3 regions of the Vibrio sp. R15-SG3-ISO1A genome follow, and region 1 is predicted to be linked to each of the others. Evidence: predicted binding sites of a transcription regulator. Region 1 holds the regulator's gene; each other region holds the start of a gene.
What was found. Region 1 encodes PurR, which represses purine synthesis genes. Its sites were predicted from a motif close to TNANGNAAACGTTTNCNTNA; they were not measured.
Positions count from the first base shown of each region.

Region 2: the regulator PurR is predicted to act here: its motif matches at 2,475-2,494, upstream of guaB (IMP dehydrogenase).
Region 3: the regulator PurR is predicted to act here: its motif matches at 4,143-4,162, upstream of AC6R0L_RS04265 (formate--tetrahydrofolate ligase).

Region 1 is NZ_JCBDGH010000066.1:42,672-50,361, reverse strand. It holds gene glgC (glucose-1-phosphate adenylyltransferase) at 1-413, shown strand, start outside; gene glgA (glycogen synthase GlgA) at 403-1,863, shown strand; gene AC6R0L_RS10495 (alpha/beta fold hydrolase) at 2,105-2,905, shown strand; gene AC6R0L_RS10490 (putative signal transducing protein) at 2,928-3,239, opposite strand; gene AC6R0L_RS10485 (TVP38/TMEM64 family protein) at 3,236-3,928, opposite strand; gene AC6R0L_RS10480 (TfoX/Sxy family DNA transformation protein) at 4,135-4,728, opposite strand; cyclic di-GMP riboswitch class I at 4,933-5,041, opposite strand; gene purR (HTH-type transcriptional repressor PurR) at 5,217-6,221, opposite strand; gene torD (molecular chaperone TorD) at 6,460-7,167, opposite strand; gene torR (two-component system response regulator TorR) at 7,406-7,690, shown strand, end outside.
Region 2 is NZ_JCBDGH010000070.1:123,408-131,097, forward strand. It holds gene der (ribosome biogenesis GTPase Der) at 1-408, shown strand, start outside; gene AC6R0L_RS11675 (zinc ribbon domain-containing protein) at 833-1,069, shown strand; gene xseA (exodeoxyribonuclease VII large subunit) at 1,047-2,387, opposite strand; gene guaB (IMP dehydrogenase) at 2,633-4,096, shown strand; gene guaA (glutamine-hydrolyzing GMP synthase) at 4,208-5,761, shown strand; gene AC6R0L_RS11695 (alanine/glycine:cation symporter family protein) at 5,906-7,450, opposite strand.
Region 3 is NZ_JCBDGH010000030.1:218,360-226,049, reverse strand. It holds gene AC6R0L_RS04275 (3'-5' exonuclease) at 1-326, opposite strand, end outside; gene AC6R0L_RS04270 (putative nucleotidyltransferase substrate binding domain-containing protein) at 335-2,224, opposite strand; gene AC6R0L_RS04265 (formate--tetrahydrofolate ligase) at 2,366-4,114, opposite strand; gene AC6R0L_RS04260 (hypothetical protein) at 4,374-4,562, opposite strand; gene AC6R0L_RS04255 (fatty acid cis/trans isomerase) at 4,601-6,958, opposite strand; gene AC6R0L_RS04250 (VRR-NUC domain-containing protein) at 7,023-7,690, opposite strand, start outside.

The sequences.
Region 1 (7,690 bases):
TGGACTTGCTTGCTAAAGATGCGCCATTCTCGCTCTATAACCGTAAATGGCCACTTCACACCTACTACCCACCATTGCCGCCTGCAACGTTCAGTGATTCGGACAATGGACGAGTGCAAATTATTGATAGCTTAGTGTGTAACGGTAGCTTTGTCCGCGGTTCGCGTATTGAAAAATGTGTGCTTGGCTTTAGAAGTAATATTGCATCTGCGTGCGATATTAGCGAAAGTATCCTTTTAGGTGACGTGAAGATCGGCGAAGGCTGTGTCTTGCGTCGCGTCATCATCGACAAGGATGTGGATATTGCGCCAGGGACGCAAATCGGTGTGAACCTGACGGAAGATAAAAAGCATTTCCACGTGTCGGATGACGGTGTTGTCGTTATTCCAAAAGGAGCACGTGTTGGCTACTAAGAATCTCTCTATTCTCTTTGTAGCATCGGAAGTAGAAGGATTGATCAAAAGCGGTGGCTTGGCAGATGTTGCCAAGGCACTGCCTGAAGCCCTTTTTGAGCTCGAGCAAGATGTGAGACTCACACTTCCCGCTTATCGCAAGGTCGCAGGCATTGAGTCTGCGACTGTGGTTTTAGAGACGGCATTAGAGCACTGGCCTCATACGCCTTATTGCGTCAAGCAGTTAGCGCTATCGGGGATCACTGTGTATGCTATCGATTGTCCGCAGTATTTTGACCGTCCTGACATGTACGCCGAGTACAATCAAGCCTACTCAGACAATGGTGAACGCTTCGCCTTTTTTAGTGCGGCGAGTTTGGACATGCTGCCGAAACTGGGCTTTCAGCCGGACATTGTCCACGCCAATGACTGGCACACGGGGCTGGTTCCATACCTTCTCAAGCATCGTTACGCCAGTGACGATTTTTTTGCTCATACCAAAAGCATTCTTTCCGTGCACAACGCGGTCTTCAAAGGTGTCTTTAGCTATGATGAGCTCGGCGATCTGCCTGAGTTCCAGACGCATTACGCGCCGGATGCCGCAGTGAGTGCAACGCACATCACCATGCTTCGCGCTGGGGTGAAAACCGCTGATAAGGTGAACGCGGTTAGCCCGACGTACGCGCAAGAGCTCAAGACCGAACTGGGTAGTCATGGTATGGCGCAAGATTTTCAAAGCCGAAGCCATGATCTGGTGGGGATTCTTAATGGTTGCGACTACAGTACATGGAACCCAGAAACAGACACCCACTTACCGTTAAATTACCGAGCGACGAAGCAGAGTATGGTACGCGGTAAGAAAGCGTGTAAGGCGGCGCTGCAAGCAAAAGCGAAACTGAGCGAAAAAAACGTCGCGATGTTTGGCATGGTTTGCCGTTTGACGCAGCAAAAAGGGTTACATTACCTGATCCCTATTCTGTCTGAGTTTCTCAAACACGATGTTCAGTTGGTGATTGTTGGGACCGGCGACCCTATGTTGGCAAGCCATCTTAAAGCGCTCTCAGCCACACACAGCGACAAATTTGCGTTTATCGAGGCTTACGATGAAGAGCTTGCTCACTTGGTGGAAGCGGGCAGTGATTTCTTCTTGATGCCGTCAGAGTTTGAGCCTTGTGGTCTCAACCAGATCTACAGCATGGCTTACGGTACGCTGCCAATCGTTCGTGGTGTGGGTGGACTGAAAGATACGGTTCACCATTACGACGATGATCCGTCAATCGCTACTGGGTTTGTGTTTGATGAACCAACGCCGACCGCGTTGTTGTTGACTATGCTTCGTGCTTTGCTGCTCTACGCGCAAAATCTCAATGAGATAAAACGGGTTCAATTGCACGCGATGACAGAAAACTTCTGTTGGGAAAAAGCGGCGGGTGAGTACATCGAACTCTACCACAGTGCTTTGAGCGCCTAACACTAGGTCATTGAATCGCGGACGCTATTTTTTAGTCTGTTCGCGTAAAGACGACAATAGGTCCGCATAAAGAAAGCGCCTGATGGGTTTTGTGCTTGCACAGTCTCACGGCGCTTTCATTTTTTCTAACATTTCCGATTGCACTAAAGTGGCGGTTTTCGTTTATGCTAAACAAAAACACGGGCGCTTTTGTGTTACCCTGCGCCCTGATTTGTGTGACGATAACGGTTATTTTTCGACTATGACTCAAAGTTTGCTATTCCATAAGACTTTTAAACACCCAACCAGCGATGAGTGGGTGGTCTTTGTGCATGGCGCAGGCGGCAGCTCATCGATTTGGTTTAAACAGATCAAAGCCTACAAGCAGCATTTTAATTTGCTGCTGATTGATTTGCGCGGCCATGGAAAATCGAACCAGCTGATTAAGGAGATCATTGCCAATCGCTACACCTTTAAAGAGGTCACATTAGACATCTTAAAAGTGCTCGATCACCTAAAGATTCAGTCGGCACATTTTGTCGGCATGTCGCTTGGGACCATCATCGTCCGTAACTTAGCGGAGCTAGCGACTGGGCGCGTAAAAACCATGGTGTTAGGTGGCGCCGTCACACGGCTAAACACACGCTCTCAAGTACTGGTGAAGTTGGGTAATCTGTGTAAACACATTGTGCCCTACATGTGGCTCTATCGCCTGTTCGCCTACATTGTGATGCCTCAGAGAGCACAAAAAGAGTCGCGACATATGTTTATCCGCGAAGCGAAGAAGTTGTGCCAAAAGGAGTTCAAGCGTTGGTTTATTTTGACCGCAGAGGTGAACCCTCTGATGCGCTACTTCAAAGACCGCGAGTTACCTATCCCTACGCTCTATCTGATGGGTGAAAAAGACTACATGTTCATCACCCCTGTGAAAGAGATGGTCTCAGCACATACGCTCAGTGAGCTGCATGAAATTCCTGACTGTGGCCATGTGTGTAATGTTGAGCGCCCGGATGAGTTTAACGATCACTCCATCGCCTTCATTCAGCAACACCTCACTGCTTAATCTCGGCTGACTCCAAGCACACTCACACTGGCTTGGTGTGTTCGCACTGCCAACATAACTGAAAATGGCCGTCATTTTCTTCTTGGCAAGTCGGGCAAACCCAAACCATGTTGTCGGGGGTGTCCTGTTGGAAGTCATCAATCAGCGCGAGTGCCGCCTGCTTCTGTTCTGGGCGAGTTAACCAAACGTACGGGCTGGCCTCTTCGCCAAACGGAATCTCTCCTTGCAAGCCGAACAAACCTTCACCTCTCACCTCACAGGCTATTCCTTCGCTGCGTAACATTTCACACACAATGTGTGCTTGTGGTGGGGTTGTAGCAATAAAGATTTTCAAGACGCTTGTCCATTGGATTGCGGTGATGCTTTGAGTTTGGCCATCACCCATTTAGCAATGATAGGGAATACCCCGAGCAACGCAAAAGAGGCGAGTACTGTTGGGGAGACGATGCCTGACAAACTGTCGATTTGCGCTAGCTGGGTCCCGGCGTTGAGGTAGACGGCCGTGCCCGGCAACATACCCAGTTGACTGACCAGATAGAAGCGCGCGATGGTTATGGGCGTAAGACCCATCAAGAGGTTGATCAAAAAGAATGGGAATACCGGGATAAGGCGCAGTGAGAAGAGATAAAACGCACCATCTTTCTCGACCCCTTGATTAATTGTCGCGAGCTTATCGCCAAACTTGCTTTGTACCCACTCTTTGAGTAGAAAGCGGCTACTTAAAAACGCCAAGGTGGCACCTATAGTACTGGCAAAAGAGACGAGCAATAAACTGGTCCAAAAGCCAAACAGAGCAGCGCCAAGCAAGGTGACGACGGCCGCTCCAGGGATCGAGAAGGCGGTGATAGCGACATAGGCGAAGAAGTAACTGAGCGCGGCGAGGGCAAAGTGGGCGTCAATGATTTCAGCCAGCGCTTGCTGCTGCGCTTTGGCGTTATCAAGTGTCAGGTATTGACCAAAGTTTGCGCCTAAAAACACAATCAGAGCGAGCAAACCAATACCTAAAAGCAGTTTCTTGTTCATATGGATCCCTTTGAAAACATCATCATTGATCATTGTTAGATATGAACCAAAAAGCCAGTAAAAAATTTCGCCCTAAAGGGAAGAATACGTTGAATTCTATGACGAAGGAATGGAAACGCTAGAAAAGCATCGGCTAAAAACGTCTCAAGCCAGCGGTGTTGGGCTGGCTTGAGACGGGGATTGGAATTACTGAACGCTATCGCTGACTAGCTTTGCAGCTGATTCAGGAGCTCGTCGCGTCTTGCTTGAGGGACCACAGACCAGTGCGTGCCTTTAATTGCCCCCTCAAGTGCCCACAGCAGGTCGATACTGACATCGGTAGAGTGCGTGGAACGAATCGCTTTATACGCTTCCACTGCGCCCGTCTGCTCCAAACGGGAGACACTGTCGATACCCGCTTTCTTGAGCATTCGCTCGGTCGCTAGACGCAAGTTCGGCAGATCTTTCAGGCGCGTTGGTTTGGCGTTGGTTTGACGCTGCTTGTCTTTGTTGGCCGCCTCTAGGGCAGTGTTTGCCATCGCAATAGTCTGAGTGACATCCTGATCCCAGTCATGACCGAGGGCGTAGTATTTGGTGACCACAGGGAAACCACGCTTTTTATACACGTATGGCTCGAGTCCCTGAGCATTAAACTGTTGGGCCAACGAGTCGTCGGCGCGTATGTGAAGTTTGTCATTTACCACGAGGGCAAACATGGTGTCATCAGCGAAGATTCCGAATCCACCAAACATTGAGCGAGACTTGATCTTGCCCAATGGTTCAAACAATCGCATTGAGTCTTTTAAAATTGGTTTATCCATGCTGTTATTCTCGGTGTATTACAATACGCCACCAAATTCAGGTCCGAGAGATTAGCAAAAATATGCAGGTTTTGTGTCAGTAGGGTGTCATTCTGGCTCATAAAAGAATAATCCTACTCACGGTGTGAGCGCATAATGCGCGCGCAACGTTTAACTCATTGTATTCTTTGCTTTTGATAAAGAATTACGAAGTGCACATTTGCCATCGGCAACCCCGCTACCAAGCAGTCATCAACGTTGAAATCGTTGAGTGGCTACAACAGGCCGGAAGCTTTGCGTCCCATCCTTTCGAAATGGTTTGCCCTGTTCGTGGCATTCGTCGAACATAATAAGCATAAATAATTTATGGGCTAAACATCACGTTTTGATGGGTTAAATGTGATCTTGGTTCATAAAATAGACGGGTGTTAACGAGAGAATAAAGCCCAGCGGATGAGAAGTATTCTCGCTAGGCTAGTCGATGTGATGTGCTGAACTTGTTCGTTGGTCTATTTCACCGTCGCCACGGTATCGCGCTCGACGATTTCTGGGTGCATTTCAAAAATACGTTTTTCATGCTCTTTGTCTTTAATACGTTCGAGCAAAATCTCAAATGCGTTTTTACCCACACGGCGCTTCGGCTGGTGAACCGTCGTTAGCGGTGGTGAAAAGTACTCGGCTAGCTCAATGTTGTCATAACCAATGACCGACATGTCTTCTGGAATACGAATGCCTTTTTGCTGTAAACGGCTCATCAAACCGAGCGCCATCGTATCGTTGAAACAGAATACTGCGGTTGGCTTTTCGTCCATGGCGACGATTTTGTCCGCGGCAAGCACGGCGGTATCGCACTCAAAGTTACCTTCTAAGATCCAATCTTCGTTGACGCTCAAACCCGACTCGTTCATTGCGCGCTTAAAGCCTTGGATGCGCTCTTGGCAGGCCGCTTTTTCAAAATGCCCACTCAAGCAAGCAATGCGCTTGTGGCCGTGATCAATCAGGTATTTTGTTGCGAGGTAGCCGCCTTCTTCCGAGTTGTCGATGATTTTATCGGCTTGTGAGCTTTCCGGGCCCCAATCCATCACCACCTTAGGGATGTCTTTATGACGGTCAAGCATTTCGCTCAACTCTTCGGTCAAATCTGAACACATCACTAAGATGCCATCGACGCGCTTTTCCGCCAGCATGCGAATGTAGTCACGTTGTTTCTCGTAGATGCCGCCAGTGTTACACAAGATCAAGGTGTAGCCTTGACGGTAGCAGTAGCTCTCAACCCCGTCGATCACTTCCGAGAAGAAAAGGTTGGTCGATTGAGTAACCAGCATGCCTATTGTGCGTGTCGAGTTACATTTCAGGCTGCGTGCAACGGCACTTGGGGCATAGTTCAACTCTTGAACCGCTTCCATCACTTTTTCTTGCGTGGCTTCAGCGACAAAGCGTGTTTTGTTGATCACATGGGATACAGTGGTGGTCGAGACACCCGCTAAGCGAGCGACGTCTTTAATCGTGGCCATATGGTTTTGTCCTGTCGATGACTGCCTACTATTCTATGAAAAGTTAAGTCTATAAAAGTAAAGTCTATACAAAGTTTAGAGTATGTAGACAGAAAGTATCAGAAACACAAAAACCGCCCTCAAAAAGCGGTTTGTATTTATTAGTTTTATCGTTTGCGGACCGGATTGTAGTCCGCAACGTCGATTTGGGCAAATAAAAAACCCGCCTTTGGGATCTCGCCACACCTTTTGTATGGGCTTAATCGCTATCGCCTTGCAGGTAGGCTTTATCCAATTGAATGAACGCGCACAATAGCGACGACAGCGCCGCATAGAAGCCGAATGTGTCGAGGCGCTGGCAGCGCTCGGCAAACCTCTCAATCCAAGGGAGTAGATGCTGCTCAATAAAATCGGCTTGCTCTTGGTAGGCGAGATGCGTGTCGCCTGCCATCTGCTCTGCTGCATGAGCGCCGCGCACAATCAGGTTACCCAAAAAATCCAGCTCTATGGCGAGATGATCAGAAGGCTCATTGAGCCCTGAATGCACAGCGACCCCGTGTTGTTGAAGTAAAGCGTCCATCTGTTTGGCAGGCTCACCATTGAGCAGTCCGGATTCATCTAAGTAGACAGAGGCGTAAGGCAGCGCGCTGTCTCGGTCGGATTTTAAAAACAGGTCGCAATAGTCGGCTGATAGTTCCAACTGAGCATCTGGCCTGTCTTGCAATCGGTTCAATGCATCGATGAGCCTGTCTGCGGCGACGTTAAGCTCAGGGGTTTGTGCAAGTCCCGTCAGAAAGGTACGTGTGTCCACCGAATGATATTGGGCCAGCTCTTGCTCTGAGAGCTCTTTGGCAAACACGCTCGAAAACCACCAGTAGAGCTCAGCGCGTTGCTCATCAAAGGCGCGCTGCTCTTTCGCGGCGGGAGATAAAGGGTCGGAAATCTGGGCGTTAGGTGTCTCTGGCATGATGGGCTCTCAACTGAATCAGATGCCGTTAAGTCTAACGGATAAAAATGAACAGCGGTCAACCTGATTATGAGAAGAAATGGTCAAATATGGCAATTTGTGAACAGGGCGGCAAAGCTTGCTTTGCATCAATGAATCGCCAACTTTTCGCTTCACAAAGAGGACAAAGATGGAGTTGTGACTAATTATGAATAGAATAAAGCCATTGAATCAGTGTGTGAATAAGTGAGTAGAGCCGATGAGCTACCACATTTTGGTTGTTGAAGATGATGAAGTGACTCGCCGTAAATTGGCGGGCTACTTTCAAACCGAAGGGTATCAGGTGAGCCAAGCTGAGAATGGCGCGCAGATGCGCGATGTACTCAGCAGCAGTCGGGTCGATTTGGTGATGCTGGATATTAATCTGCCCAGCGAAGATGGCTTGATGCTGACGCGTGAACTACGCAGTCAATCGGACATCGGTATTATCTTGGTGACCGGGCGTACCGACAGCATTGATAAGATTGTTGGTTTAGAAATGGGC
Region 2 (7,690 bases), on a different contig from region 1:
CACGGTACGGGTGTAGGTCACCTGTTTGAATCGGTTCAAGAGGCGTACAAGTCTGCCACTACTCGCGTGGGTACCTCTGTTCTGACCCGAATCATGAAGATGGCAACCGACGATCACCAGCCACCTTTGGTACGTGGACGTCGTGTGAAGCTAAAATACGCCCACGCTGGGGGATACAACCCACCGATCGTGGTGATTCACGGCAACCAAGTGAATGAGCTTCCAGACTCTTACAAGCGCTTCTTGATGAACTACTTCCGTAAATCGCTTGAGATTATGGGCACACCGATTCGAATTACTTTCCAGAACAGTGAAAACCCGTATGAAGGTAAATCGAGCAAGATGACCCTATCACAAGAGCGTAAACGCAAACGCTTAATGGGCATGGTGAAAAACCGTAAGAAGTAGCCCTATCTGAATAATCACATGATGGTCAAAACGCCTTAGCTTGCTAAGGCGTTTTTTTATGTCATCAATGGGCTCCACCAAAGAGCCTATCCCTCTTTTCCACTCATTTTCGAGTTACATACTGTGTATTTGGATGAGTGATCATTTTATTAACTCTGGTTTTGGTGTGTAATATTAATCATTATTAGTTTATCGTGCTTTTTAAAATTGAAATGCAGCATATGTAACTTATGCTTTCGGTGTGTGGTTATATAAATGTTCTTTTAGGGGGAGATCGCTGATCACAGCGGCTTTTGCCGATGATCTTGTTATGATCATTTATAGAAGCATAGAGCGACGAGAGCAAGCTAGTCGGTGTGATATTGAGTTGGAGATGGGATTTTTGTATATTAGTTTACGCTAAATTAAAAAGGTAACACAGATCATGAACACCAATCTATGCCCAAGTTGTCAGCAAGAGCTGGAGTGGAATGGCCACTACCACTGCACACAGTGCCAATATGATTACAACAAGATCGGTTGGTGCCCACAGTGCGACAGTGAATTAGAGAAGCTGCAAGCGTGCGGGGCGGCAAATTATTTTTGTAATCAGTGCAATGAACTCAAATCGAAATCAGCGATTCGATTTGAGTTCCGTCCTATTGACTCGAAGAAATCGTAGAAAAGAGGGTGCCATCGGCTAATCGGGTGACTAAGGTGTCACCTGATTTCATTTGCTTTGTGGAGGTCACCACATCGCCTTGTGCGTTTTGGCTGATCGAGTAGCCACGTTTTAATGTCGCCAGTGGGCTTACCGCATCTAACGTTTCAGCCGCTAACGCGAGTTGATGGCGTTGATAGGTCAAACGTTTATTCATCGCGTCGATCAGTTGTTGCTCTAAACGGATCATGCTTGCGTGTTGATTGGCGAGTTTATGTGCAGGGCTATGCAGGTTGAGTTTGTAGTGCAGTCGCTCGACTCGTTGCTCTGCACTGCGCAATCCATTATCCATCGCTCGCTTGAGGCGAATTTCGAGTTCATCTAACTGCTGGCTCTGACGTTGAAGCTGATGAGTAGGATGTTGGCGTTCGAGACGATGCAGCAGGCCAGTCAGGTTGCGTTGTTGCTCAGACACTCTCTGGCGCCACGCACTGAGCAGTTTATGCTCACGACTAGCGAGCGCTTGCTCTTTATGGCTGTTATCGCGGCTCACTAGCTCAGCGGCTGCCGAGGGGGTAGGCGCGCGCATATCGGCGACGAAATCGGCGATGGTCACATCCACTTCATGTCCAACCGCACTGATAATCGGGATTTGGCTCGCCGCAATCGTCCGAGCTACGACCTCGTGGTTAAAGCACCATAAATCTTCTAGAGAGCCCCCGCCACGACCGACGATCAATACATCACATTCGTTACGGCTGTTGGCACAACCAATGGCTTGCGCGATTTGAATCGCGGCATCGTCACCTTGTACTAATGTCGGGTAAATAATCACCGGCAGTGAAGGGTCACGTCGCTTCAGTACATCCAGAATATCGTAGAGCGCCGCGCCGGTTTTCGAGGTAATGATGCCGACCCGTTTCGGATGCTCAGGCAGCGGCTTCTTGTTAGTCTGTGCAAACAGGCCTTCAGCGGCCAACTTCATTTTAAGCGCTTCAAACTCTTGCTGGAGTCGGCCATCGCCTTCCGGCTGCATGCTTTCAATGATCAACTGATAGTCGCCGCGAGGTTCATACAACGAGAGACGCGCTTTGACTAATACTTGATTGCCGTTAGCCGGTTTGAACGTGACACGACGATTATTGCCGCGAAACATCGCGCATTTGACTTGAGCTCGGGAGTCTTTAAGGGTGAGATACCAGTGACCAGACACCGGGGCAGAGAAGTTGGAGATCTCTCCGACCAACCAAACGATACCCATTTCGTTTTCAAGCAGCAGGCGAACTTCTGCGTTGAGGCGAGAGACAGTGAAAATGTTTTGATTGGTGGATGCAGGCACAGCTAATCCCATGGACGTGGGTATGGAAATTAGCGGCAATATAATACATAGCAAGGGGGTGATTGCAAATAAAAAGTAGAAAAATGTGTAGCCAAGCGTTTGCGTTGACCGTATAATCCGTCCGCAATATCTAATCCAAATGCAACTTTGTTCTCGCACACTCTAGTGTGAATAGGTTGCCCTCATTATGCGAAACGATGAGATTGGATTGTTCTTTTTACTCCTCTAATTGTGAGATATTGCAAATGCTAAGAATTGCCAAAGAAGCGCTGACATTCGACGACGTACTGCTTGTGCCAGCACACTCCACCGTTCTCCCAAACACAGCTGATCTTCGCACTCAGTTGACGAAAAATATCACTCTTAATATTCCGATGATTTCTGCGTCTATGGATACCGTGACGGAAGCCCGTCTGGCTATCGCTCTTGCGCAGGAAGGTGGCATTGGCTTTATCCACAAGAACATGTCGATTGAGCAGCAAGCGGCAGAAGTTCGTAAAGTTAAGAAATTTGAAGCGGGTGTGGTCACTGACCCTGTTACCGTTAACCCTGAAGCGACCATCGCGGATGTGGTTGCACTGACAGACAAGCACGGCTTTGCAGGCTTCCCTGTCGTCACAGAGAACAACGAGCTGGTCGGTATTATCACCGGTCGTGACGTGCGCTTTGTTACGGACCTCACTAAGAAAGTCTCTTCAGTGATGACGCCAAAAGAGAGCCTTGCTTCAGTAAAAGAAGGGGCAACTCGCGCTGAAGTGCAAGAGAAGATGCACGAAGCGCGCGTTGAAAAAGTGTTGGTGGTTAACGATGAGTTCCAACTCACGGGCATGATCACCGCAAAAGACTTCCATAAAGCAGAACGTAAACCGAACGCGTGTAAAGATGAGCGTGGTCGTCTTCGTGTTGGTGCGGCAGTTGGCGCTGGCGCGGGCAACGAAGAGCGTGTTGCGGCATTGGTTGAAGCAGGGGTTGACGTGCTTTTGATCGACTCTTCACACGGCCACTCTGAAGGCGTTCTTAACCGTATCCGTGAAACTCGCGCGGCATACCCTAACCTCGATATCATTGGCGGTAACGTCGCAACGGGTGCCGGTGCGAAAGCCCTTATCGATGCAGGCGTTAGCGCAGTGAAAGTCGGTATCGGCCCAGGCTCTATTTGTACTACTCGTATCGTAACGGGCGTGGGTGTTCCTCAGGTAACGGCCATCGCTGATGCGGCGGAAGTGGCAAATCAACACGGTATTCCCGTTATCGCTGACGGCGGTATCCGTTTCTCAGGCGACATCTGTAAAGCTATCGTTGCTGGCGCATCGTGTGTGATGGTGGGCTCGATGTTTGCGGGTACTGAAGAAGCTCCGGGTGAAGTGATTCTTTACAACGGTCGTTCTTACAAAGCGTATCGTGGTATGGGTTCATTGGGCGCGATGTCTCAAGGTTCTTCTGACCGTTACTTCCAAACGGACAATGCCGCAGACAAGCTTGTCCCTGAAGGCATCGAAGGACGTATCGCGTACAAAGGCCGCCTAAAAGAGATCGTTCACCAACAAATGGGTGGTCTACGCTCAAGCATGGGCCTAACGGGCAGCGCGACGATTGAAGACATGCGTACCAAAGCTGAGTTCGTTCGTATCTCTGGTGCTGGTATGGCGGAATCTCACGTCCACGATGTTCAAATTACTAAGGAAGCACCAAACTACCGTCGCGGTTAATTTCTTAGACAAGAAACCCTCGACGAAAACGTTTGCTTTTTCCTTGAAGCATTGAAGAGAGGCGGGTACACTCGCCTCGTTTTCTTAACCCAGCTTAAAAAGACTGCTCAAATGACCAAAAATATTCATGACCAACGTATCTTGATCCTCGATTTCGGATCGCAATACACCCAACTTGTCGCACGTCGTGTACGTGAAATCGGTGTCTACTGTGAACTGTGGAGTTGGGACGTTGAAGAATCAGATATTCGTGAGTTCAACCCAGACGGTATCATCCTATCTGGTGGACCAGAAAGCGTCACCGAAGAGAACTCGCCACGTGCTCCTCAATACGTATTTGACTCTGGTGTGCCAGTGCTCGGTGTGTGCTACGGCATGCAGACAATGGCAGAGCAGCTAGGTGGTAAAGTTGCCGGTTCCAATGAACGCGAATTTGGCTATGCGCAAGTCAAAGTGTCAGGCGAATCTTCACTATTTAAAGACCTAGACCTGACCCAAGATGTTTGGATGAGTCACGGTGACAAGGTTGTTGAGATTCCAGCAGACTTCGTCAAAGTGGGCGAAACGGACACCTGTCCTTACGCGGCGATGGCCAATGAAGAGAAAAAATACTTCGGCGTGCAGTTCCACCCTGAAGTGACGCACACCAAGCAAGGCCTACAAATGCTTGAGAACTTTGTGCTTGGCGTGTGTGGCTGTGAGCGTCTTTGGACCTCTGAATCCATTATTGAAGATGCGGTTGCTCGCATCAAAGAGCAAGTGGGTGATGACGAAGTTATCCTTGGTCTATCCGGCGGTGTTGACTCTTCGGTTGTAGCGATGTTGGTTCACCGCGCAATTGGCGACAAGTTAACTTGTGTCTTCGTTGATAACGGTCTGCTACGCCTAAACGAAGGTCAACAAGTGATGGATATGTTTGGCGATAAATTTGGCCTAAACATCATCAAAGTCGACGCAGAAGAGCGTTTCCTTGCCGCACTAGAAGGCAAGTCGGATCCTGAAGAGAAGCGTAAGACCATCGGTCACGTCTTTGTTGACGTGTTTGATGAAGAGTCGAAGAAGCTGAAAAACGCGAAATGGTTAGCGCAAGGCACCATCTACCCAGACGTGATTGAGTCTGCGGCGTCAAAGACGGGCAAAGCACACGTGATCAAATCTCACCATAACGTGGGTGGTCTACCTGAAGATATGGCGATGGGCTTGGTTGAGCCACTACGTGAGCTGTTTAAAGATGAAGTACGTAAGATCGGTCTAGAATTAGGTCTACCTTACGACATGCTATATCGCCACCCATTCCCAGGACCGGGTCTTGGTGTGCGCGTACTTGGTGAAATCAAGAAAGAGTACTGTGATTTACTGCGTCGTGCGGATGCGATCTTCATTGAAGAGCTGCATGCTGCTGACCTTTACCACAAAGTCTCTCAAGCGTTCACGGTCTTCCTACCGGTTCGTTCTGTAGGCGTTATGGGTGATGGCCGTAAGTACGACTGGGTTGTGTCACTGCGTGCAGTCGAAACCATTGACTTTATGACCGCACATTGGGCACACCTACCGTATGACTTCCTTGGTAAAGTCTCTAACCGTATCATCAACGAAGTGGACGGTATTTCTCGCGTGGTTTACGACATCTCAGGTAAGCCGCCAGCGACGATTGAGTGGGAATAATTTTTCCGACTAAATGTTAAGAACCAGCCTATCAGGCTGGTTTTTTTCGTCTTTGGATGAGCGGCCAAGCAAAAAAATAGAGGCAAACCTTGGTTTGCCTCTATTGATGACCGAAACGGTCGTCCACTGCTTTTTATTTATCGATTAGGTTGAAGGTTGCTCAACGCTTTTGGTTTTTGATTCCGCCTCTGCTTTCGGATCGAGTCCTGTTTTTCTGCGGTATTTTTCTTCCCAGTAGTCAGCGCCTTTGATGCCAAGTTTCACTGGGTTGAACGTGTACTCTTCAACACCTTGTTTTTGCTGTTCTTCGTAGTCATTCAGTGCTTTTAGGGCAGGTTTTGACATAAAGAAGATGATCAAAATACCGACAATGTTTAACCACGCCATCAAACCTACACCGACGTCACCCATCGCCCATGCGAGGTTTGCGGTTTTGACGGTGCCGTAGAACACCACGGCAATCAACGCGACTTTAAGGATGAACATCAAGCCGTCAACTTTGAAGTGGCGACGGATGTACGCAACGTTGGTTTCTGCAATGTAGTAGTAAGCCAGAATCGTTGTGAAGGCAAAGAAGAACAGCGCGATAGCGATGAACGGTTTGCCGATGCCTGGCAGTGCACTTTCAATCGCCATTTGCGTAAACACTGGGCCGTTCGCCGCGATATCCGCCGCGACATTCTGGATGATGAAGCCCTCTGCACCGTGAACGTTATACGCGCCAGTGATCAAGATCATGAACGCCGTGGCTGAACAAACAAGCAAAGTATCAATGTAGATAGAGAAAGATTGCACTAGGCCCTGCTGCGCTGGGTGCTCAACACTTGCCGCTGCCGCCGCGTGAGGTCCTGTACCTTGACCCGCTTCGTTTGAGTAAACACCACGTTTAACACCCCAGCCAATCGCCGCACCCACACCGGCCATCGGTGTGAATGCATCACCGATGATCATTGAGAAGATGCGTGGCACTTCACCAATGTTCAGTAGGATGATGATGAAAGCGGTGACGATGTACGCCAATGCCATGAAAGGCACGACAATCTGAGTAAAACTCGCAATGCGTTTTACACCACCAAAAATGATGAACGCAAGAATGATAGAAATCAGTGTGCCGGTGAAGATTTTCGCGAAACTAAAGGTGCCGATGGCCGTTTCGATCATGTCACCTGAGCCAAATGCAGCTTCGACTGCGTTACCGATACTGTTCGATTGCACACCAGGAAGTAGGAAGCCACACGCAAAAATGGTCGCGACTGCAAAAATCCACGCATACCATTTCTGACCCATGGCTTTCTCTATGTAGTAAGCCGGACCACCACGGAATTCGCCGTTATCTTCTTCTTTATAGATTTGCGCCAGTGTCGATTCTGCATACGCGGTTGCCGCGCCAAAAAATGCGACTGTCCACATCCAGAAGACAGCACCTGGGCCGCCAAAACCGATCGCTGCAGCGACACCTGCAATGTTACCTGTACCGACACGACCAGAGAGTGAAACGGCCAGAGCCTGGAATGAAGAGATGCCTTTAGAAGAACTTTTTCCAGACAGAAGCAAACGCCACATTTCGGTGAAGTGTCGAACTTGTACAAATCGAGTCATGATTGAATAGAACAAACCCGCGCCCAAGCACAAGTAAATCAGTGCCGGGCTCCAGATAATCCCATTCATAAAATCAACAAATGACTGCATATGAATTTCCCTGTTAGTTGTTGAGTCCCTTTAGTGACAAAACGGCATATCGTTTAAAGGGGTGTTGTGTTTAATTGCGAACAGCATATTAACCTTTTTGTAACCTTAATGTTAAATCATTTATCTATTAATCTTGTTTGGCGTGACCCCATCCACAAAATTCCAATCAGAAGAGAAATGATAGGTTAAAACTTCATCGATTAGTCTTTTTGTGCCAAAACTGAGAATGGTAAAACGCAT
Region 3 (7,690 bases), on a different contig from region 1:
TCTGAGTGGGTAATGCCATGAATGACCACCGACTCTTCCGCTAACTGCTGACGGGGGCGAACGGTCCAGTGTTTGGCCTGATTCATGTAGATTCGATTAGAATCAAAGGGCACAGTCCCTATGGTGATGATGTCATCTTGATTGGCATCAAGGCCGGTGGTTTCAAAATCCATCGCAAGAAACTTCACCTCGCTAATTGGGGTGTCGAGCGCAGGCACACCCGCTTGGTAGTAGCGCAGCAGTCGCTCATCTTGAGTCAGTGCGAGCTTTTGTTGGAACTTGTTCGGCCAGTCTATACTGCCAGCGAATTTGAGTCGATTTAGCATAGTGTCGCCTACTTAAAGTTGTTGCTCGCTTGATAGCGGAACTTGAGGAAGTTCTGCGCATTACTCAATATCTGAAACGCATCTTTTAGGTTGCGTCGTTCAAAATCAGACAAGTGCTCAGGCTCGATGTTGTTGTCTGGTTCAATCTCATTTTCCACATCATAGGCTTGGTGGCGGATACGTACCATGGAGATAAATTCCAACGCGTCACGCAAATCTCGCGCTTTGCCTTTTGGCAAAATACCCGCTTCTTGAATGTCATCAAGACGTTCGAATGAATTTCTTGAGCGAGAGCCAACGGCCAGTGCATGCACACGGATAAGGTCAGCGAGTGGCGCGGTGCCACGACGTTTTAAGTTGATCGAGTTTTTGTGCTGACCGTCTTTTTCCATCACAAAATCTTTAAAAAAGCCAAGTGGTGGGGTGCGGTTCATGGCATTGCGCGCCAAACACGCGAGAAAACGGTTGTTCTTACGGGCGCGGCGGACGATAAAACCATTGAGCTGCTCAGCGAACTTGAGCCTGCCATACACGCCATCTAAGTCAAAGAAAATAGAGGCATTGAGCAGCGCCTTAGGGTTTGGATCGTCAATCCAATCGGCAAAACACTCTTCCCATTCGGTGCGTGTCATTCGCCAGTCAGGGTTTGTCGCCATAATGTCGCCGGTGCAGTATTGGTAGCCGCAGCGATCAAGTCCATTACAGACCCGTTTGGCGAGCTGTGCAAAATAGTCATCGTGCAGATTTTTATCGAAACTGTTATCGAGAATAATGGCGTTGTCTTGGTCGGTAACTAATAGCTGCTCATCCCGCCCCATCGATCCCAGTGCGACAAAGCAGTAGGGAATGGGTGCTTCGCCGAGCTCTTCTTCCGCCAACTCGATGATACGCTGCTTAAAGCTGCGACCAATCACCGACATCGCGCTGCCGACCATGTGCGAGTTGGCGTCTTCGTTCACCAGACGGACGAAACTGTCCTTCACTTGTTGGGACAACACCGCCAATTCATCAATGCTTTGTTGCTGGAAGATGGTGCTCACCAGTAGCAGAGAGTTTTGCGACTCGTAGCGAACGATATCGGTAGCCTCAATGATGCCTATCGGTTTTTTGTCTTTTAGCACAGGTAAATGGTGCACGTTGTAGCGCAGCATGGTGAGCATGGCTTCATAAACGTAGGCGTTGTGATCAAGGGAGATGAGTTCGGTGGTCATCACTTCCGCCACTTGGTCTGCGGGGTTAAGACCCTGCGCGAGCACCCGTGTGCACAAATCGCGGTCGGTAATGATCCCGACTAATGGGTTGGTGTCTTCTTCATCGCTCTCGACGATATCAGCATCATAAATCAACAATGAAGAGACATTCTCATCGGCCATCTTGATTGCCGCATTTTGAATCGACTCGGTTTTGTAGATGTACGGTGCTTCACCGGTCAGCAAGGTGCGCACTTTGGATGTGGTGAGATCGTTTTGCTCGGTTGAGGTGGAAATCGCATGGCGCAGACGCGCACTGTCTTGCACTTCAACAAAATCGGCAAAGGATTCGTAGTTGTCGTAGAGGTGCTGGAACACCGCTTCAGGAATGCAATAGAGTAGGGTGTCGGTGATCGCTTTCGCCGGGAAGCGGACTTTGTTGTTGGTTAGTAGCCCCATTTGGCCAAATAAGGCGCCCTCATCGATTCGGTTATAGAGCTCCCCTTTGCGGCGGTAGACTTCAATGACGCCACTGCGAATCATATACAGATCGTGAATCTCATCGCCAAAGTGGATGACGGGTGTATCTTCACGAAAATAGGAGATTTCTATGCTTTTCGTGACGGTGTTGAGCACCTCATCCTCGAGTTCATCGAAAGGCGGGTGTTGGGCGAGGAAGTTTTTGATTTCGAGTAGTTCGGCTTCCATGACGGGATCCACTGTTGGCTGACTGAATGTCAATGGTACAACATCTAGGGTGGAAAGTGGCGCAGTGGCTTAAAAAATAAAGGCTTAGGCACAGTGCCTAAGCCTGGTTACAACTAAAATGAAACTCTAACTCGCTAAGGTTTAGCTCAGCCCGATGATGTTGCCGTCATCGTCGAGATCAAGATTCATAAACGCCGGTTTATCAGGGAGACCAGGCATCGTCATCACATTGCCACACAGGGCGTAGATAAAACCGGCACCTGCACACAGCTTGAGTTCCCGTACTGGCACATCAAAGTGACTAGGCGCCCCTTTGACTGCGCCATCAGTTGAGATGGACATGGGCGTTTTTGCCATACAGACGGCAAGGTGATCAAAGCCCTGCTGCTTGAACTGGGCCAGTTGCGCTTTCGCCAGCTCACTGAGCGTTATGGACGCCGCGCCATAGCCTGTTTCTGTCACCGCCATCAGTTTCTCTTCCAGTGATTGGGAGAGTTTATACAGTGGCTTAAAGCTCGCGTTCGTCTGCGTTTGTTCCACCACCTTGGCGGCAAGCTCACGAGTGCCTTCACCACCAAGGGCAAAGCCTTCGCTGATAGAAACGGCGACATTGTTTGGCAGAGCTTCGATCAGCGCCTTCAGCTCAGCGAGCTCTTGTTCGCTGTCTTGCGGGAATCGGTTGATGGCCACAACCGCCGGCACGCCGTACTTGTTGACATTGTCGATGTGCCATTTTAGGTTTTCAAATCCAGCGTGCAGCGCGTTTTTATCATCATGGAATAGGGCGTCGGGCAAGGCTTGGCCTGGCTTTAAGTCGTAACAGCCAGAGTTGGCTTTAAGTCCGCGCAACGTTGCCACAATGACGGCGCAATCAGGCGCTTTGCCAGAGAATTGTGCTTTGATGTTGCACGCTTTTTCAAAGCCCATGTCTGAGCCAAAACCGCCTTCGGTGACCGTGAAATCGGCTAACTTGGTGGCGATATTGTCTGCGATGATGGAAGAGTTACCGTGAGCAATATTGGCGAAAGGCCCAGCGTGGATCAAGGTCGGCACACCTTCGAGCGTTTGCATTAACGTGGGTTCGATGGCGTCTTTCATACACACCGCCATTGCGCCGGCGACTTGCAAATCTTCTGCAGTCACGGGCTGCCCATCGAGATCATAAGCCAGTACGACACGGCCGATACGCTGGCGTAAATCGCTCAGGTTGCTGGCAAGGGCTAGAATGGCCATCAGTTCAGATGCGGCTGAGATGTCAAAGCCATCTTGGCGCTCAAACCCATTGATGGTTTTACCTGGCTCGTTCTGACCCACGCTGATCATGCGCAGTGCACGGTCATTATGATCCATTACTCGTTTCCATACGATGCGCTCTGGATCAATACGCAGTGCTTTGAGTCCACTGCGCGTTTCGAAATCGTCATAGCCGTTGCGCTGTTCATGATACAGACGCGCGTCAATGGCGGCCGCCGCGAGGTTGTGGGCAGCGCTCACAGCATGAATATCGCCAGTGAGGTGTAAGTTCAACTCTTCCATCGGTGCGACTTGAGAGTAACCGCCGCCGGCTGCTCCGCCTTTGACGCCAAACACGGGCCCCATAGAAGGTTGACGAATGCACGCCATTACTGAGCGCCCCAACTTTTTCAATCCTTGCGCAAGGCCAATCGTGGTGACGGTTTTGCCTTCGCCAAGAGGGGTTGGAGTAATCGCAGTCACGACGATCAGCTTGCCTGTAGGTTGATCATCGAGCCTTTTCAGTGTGCTCAGTGAGATTTTGGCCTTATATTTTCCTTGGCTGTGAAACTCTGATTCCGTTAATCCAGCGTTAAGCGCAACCTGATCGATAGATTGCAGTGATGTCGTGCGACAGATTTCAATATCGGACAGCATAAAACCCTCAAAATACAGACTCAAAAAGTGAGGCAAACGTTTGCGCACGAATGATAGCGTGTAATACTGCGTTGTAAAGCGCTTTTTAGTGACGGATTATTTTAGCGGATTGGGCGAAGAACGCCTACGAAAATTGGGTTGGACATGTAGGCCAATAACTCAACGAACAATGTTGGAGTGAACAGAGCGAGTGACAGAATAATAAAACGCCCTGCAAGGCAGGGCGAGTGAGGCGGCCCAGTTGACTGAGCAACTATAGTTAGTACCAGTCGTCTTCCGGATAGAGCTTCCCTTCGGGTGCATAAGGGGAGTCATCACGGGTGTGGGATGACCGGTTTCTCAAGCTGTCGAGTTGGTGCTCTAACATCTGTACGGTGTCGTAATCACCTTCGGAGCACGCGACATAGATTTGTTGCTCCAATGCTCGGATATTGTCTTGAAGTCCCATAACTACCTCCGATAACACGTTAAACCCAATTAAAGCGTTTATCTGTTTTCAAAACGATTATAGTCCAGCAATCCAAATTCGATCGGCTGATCCGCTTTATACCACTCGTGCACGCGGTCACTGAACGGCCAGAATTCATCAGAACTGCGGCGAATCGCGAATTGATCCAGTATCTTGATGTAATCGTCTTCGGTTCGCAGCGCTTCTAATGATTCGACCAACTGATCGACCTCGGATTCCTCCAACGATAGGTACGCAGCCGGATAGCTACCGATCACTCCGCGCACTAAGGTTAAATCATCATTGGCGAAATCTCGGTTACTCTCCTCATTAAACAAGCTGGAAATATTGGTGTGAGCGTTATTGTGTAGCAGAGTAAACAACTGCTCTTGTCCGCTTGCCGCGCGCACCATGATCATTAGGCTTTGTGGCAAATGGACCAGACCTTCACCTTGTATTGCATCGATACGTCTCAGGCTTGCTTCACTGCGCTCACTTAGGCCTGTTTGCTCAATCTTGAAACGGTTGGACAGTACGGGGGCGAGTTGGGTTTGGAGAATGTCATACAGCTCCGCTTTCGGATCATCGCTGGCATAGCGCACTTGCGTTGGTTGGTTGAAGGGTTCGACGTTGCGCTGTAAGAAATCACTCAACTGAGCGCTCTGATCTTGATACCAGCTCGAATGCTCTTGATGACGAACCTCTTGAGGCAGCAAGGCGACAAAATTGCTTTCTCCCTCTAGGCGCAGGAAGTCCATAAACATGCGCGTCATCAATTGGTGGCCAAAGTTGCCATAGACATCGAAGCCTGCCACAAGGAGGTAATGAATGCGCTCTAACAAGGCATAATCAAGCACCCAAGCGGTTTTTGGTGGCGTGCCGACTAACCCTTGGACCACCGACGCACTATCAAAATGGCGAAATACCGTGAGAGCGGCATTGGGGTTCGTGCCACCGCCTGTCCAGATGATATCGGTGGTCAGGTGTTTGCCGTCTTTAAACCACTGATTGGTGAACTCAGATTTCGCTTTCAAATAGCGCGCTTGCTGCTTGGAATAACTGACCCAATTGGCAATCGGCAGCGTATTGCTTTCCAGCTCAGCAGGCAGTTTTAGGTTGTCGGCTTGCGAGCGATAAAACTCATTCACTTGCGGAATATCCGATTTATCGGGATCTAAGAAAAACACCCAAAATCGGTCATTGATGACATTGAGCGCCAATTGTCCTCGGCATACCGGCCCTTTGATGAAGGCGTTGATGGTATTTTGTGCGTTGTCGAGCAAGTAGTTGAAGCGCGCTTTGACGGGTAGATCGATAAAGGCCGTCATGGGATTCGCCGCGACATCAGGCTCATAACTGGGTAAGGTCGCGACGTCATACTCAGCATCAATAAACCAGCTTTTCCAGTTGTGGTAGCGCTGCTGATTAAGCGCATAGGGCATGTGCGTCTTATCGACAATAGTGCCTTGCTCAGGGATCAAGCGGTAGTATACGCGCGCCACGCCCGGATCATCGTACGGCCTGCGAGTGGCAATGCGCTGAACCGGCTCGCCCGGTGGGGTTGCTGAGCGTACGATAGTGAAAAATCTCGGCTGCGCATCGTCTATCTCAGAGAAATAAAGATGGAAGAGAAACAGGTGCTCATAGAGATAGCGTGCAGTCAACTGACCTTTTCGAGAAGGCAGATTAAGCAGTGCTTCGTACTGATCAACATGTTGCTGCTGCTCTTGGCTAAGCGGCAGCGGTGCGCTCATCGTTGCGCCGCCTTGCAGCCAGGCCATGAGAGTCGCGTATTCCTGTTGGGGTAAATTCGGCATGCCGTAGGGCATTCCCCAAGTTGGGTGATCCGCTTGGTATTGCTCAAACTCATCCATGGTTGGGCACACTTGGCTTCGGTCAATAGCAAAATCAAAACCTTCAAGTTGAACTTGTTTGGGTAGTGGGTGCGCCTCTTTTTGCATCAACATTTTCGCCATCAAGCCCGCCTCTAGGTTGGCGGTTGGTGTTTGATTGCGCTCGTTTAAAATCGGGTGAAAGCCGAGCTCGCGCCACTGCTGTGTGGTTTGCGCGTCTTCAAACAGACGCGTTGGGCTTGCGGCAGTCAGTCGCGTACCTTGATAGACCAGTTCTTTGCTGCCACCTCGTTCTATTCCTTCAACTGATGACATCTTGAGCTGGCAAGGGGCGTCGTAGCAGGCGTGGCAAACCACACAGCGTTTATCAAGAATAGGTTTGACTTGAGCATGAAAGAAATCGTGTCGTGTATCGCTCGCGTCGACTCGGCGCTCGCGTACTTGCTCTATGCCAAACAGCTGATCGTAATTCAGGCCAGCATAGGTGGCACAGCCGGCAAAAAAGAGCACGGTAATTAGGCTCAAGATCTTTTTTGGATTCATGATTTGGATGATTCCGCTGGTCAGTGATAGATGAATTGCAGCAAAAACTGAGCGATAGTGCAAATTAATGCGCATTTTCGCTCGAATAAGGTTCCGTCTGGTGAGTGACGTAACAGACCGAAAAAGGTACTTCAAGCCGTGTGAAGTGTTTAATCCAGCGCCATTGGTTATCTTGCAGTTTGTCACCGGGTCCTTTGACTTCTATCCATCGATATTGCCCCTCTTTAAAGGCAATCAGATCCGGCTGGCCATTGCGATACAGCTTAAGATCGCTCAATAAAATGCGAAACAAAGCGATCAGTGTGGGTGTTGGAATGGTGTTTAACGCTAGGTTAAGCAGTGCTTTGTCCAATAGCGACCACTGTACAAACGCATTGTTGGTGGCGTATTTGTCCCGATAGGTCGTGAGCAGTGCTGACCAGTCGCGCCCTTGTAGAGTTTGCATCACATGCTCAATCTCTTCGCGGCGTTTGCTTGCGAAATCTGAATGGTAGAGATCAAGCGGGCGATATTGGTAAGCATTGATGAATGCCCCTTCGACGGGCGCAAAGATGACAGGCCAAAATGCCAAACCAAATAAGCCATTGAGGAGCGCATTTTCACAAAAATAGACCTGCCAACCTTGCGCTTCTAAGTGAGCTTTCACCGCCAACTCAACCCGTTCTCGAGAGAGGTCAAGCGCAACGTGCATCGCATCGTGCGCAGGCTTTTGCGCCCTGGGTACGCGCTCTC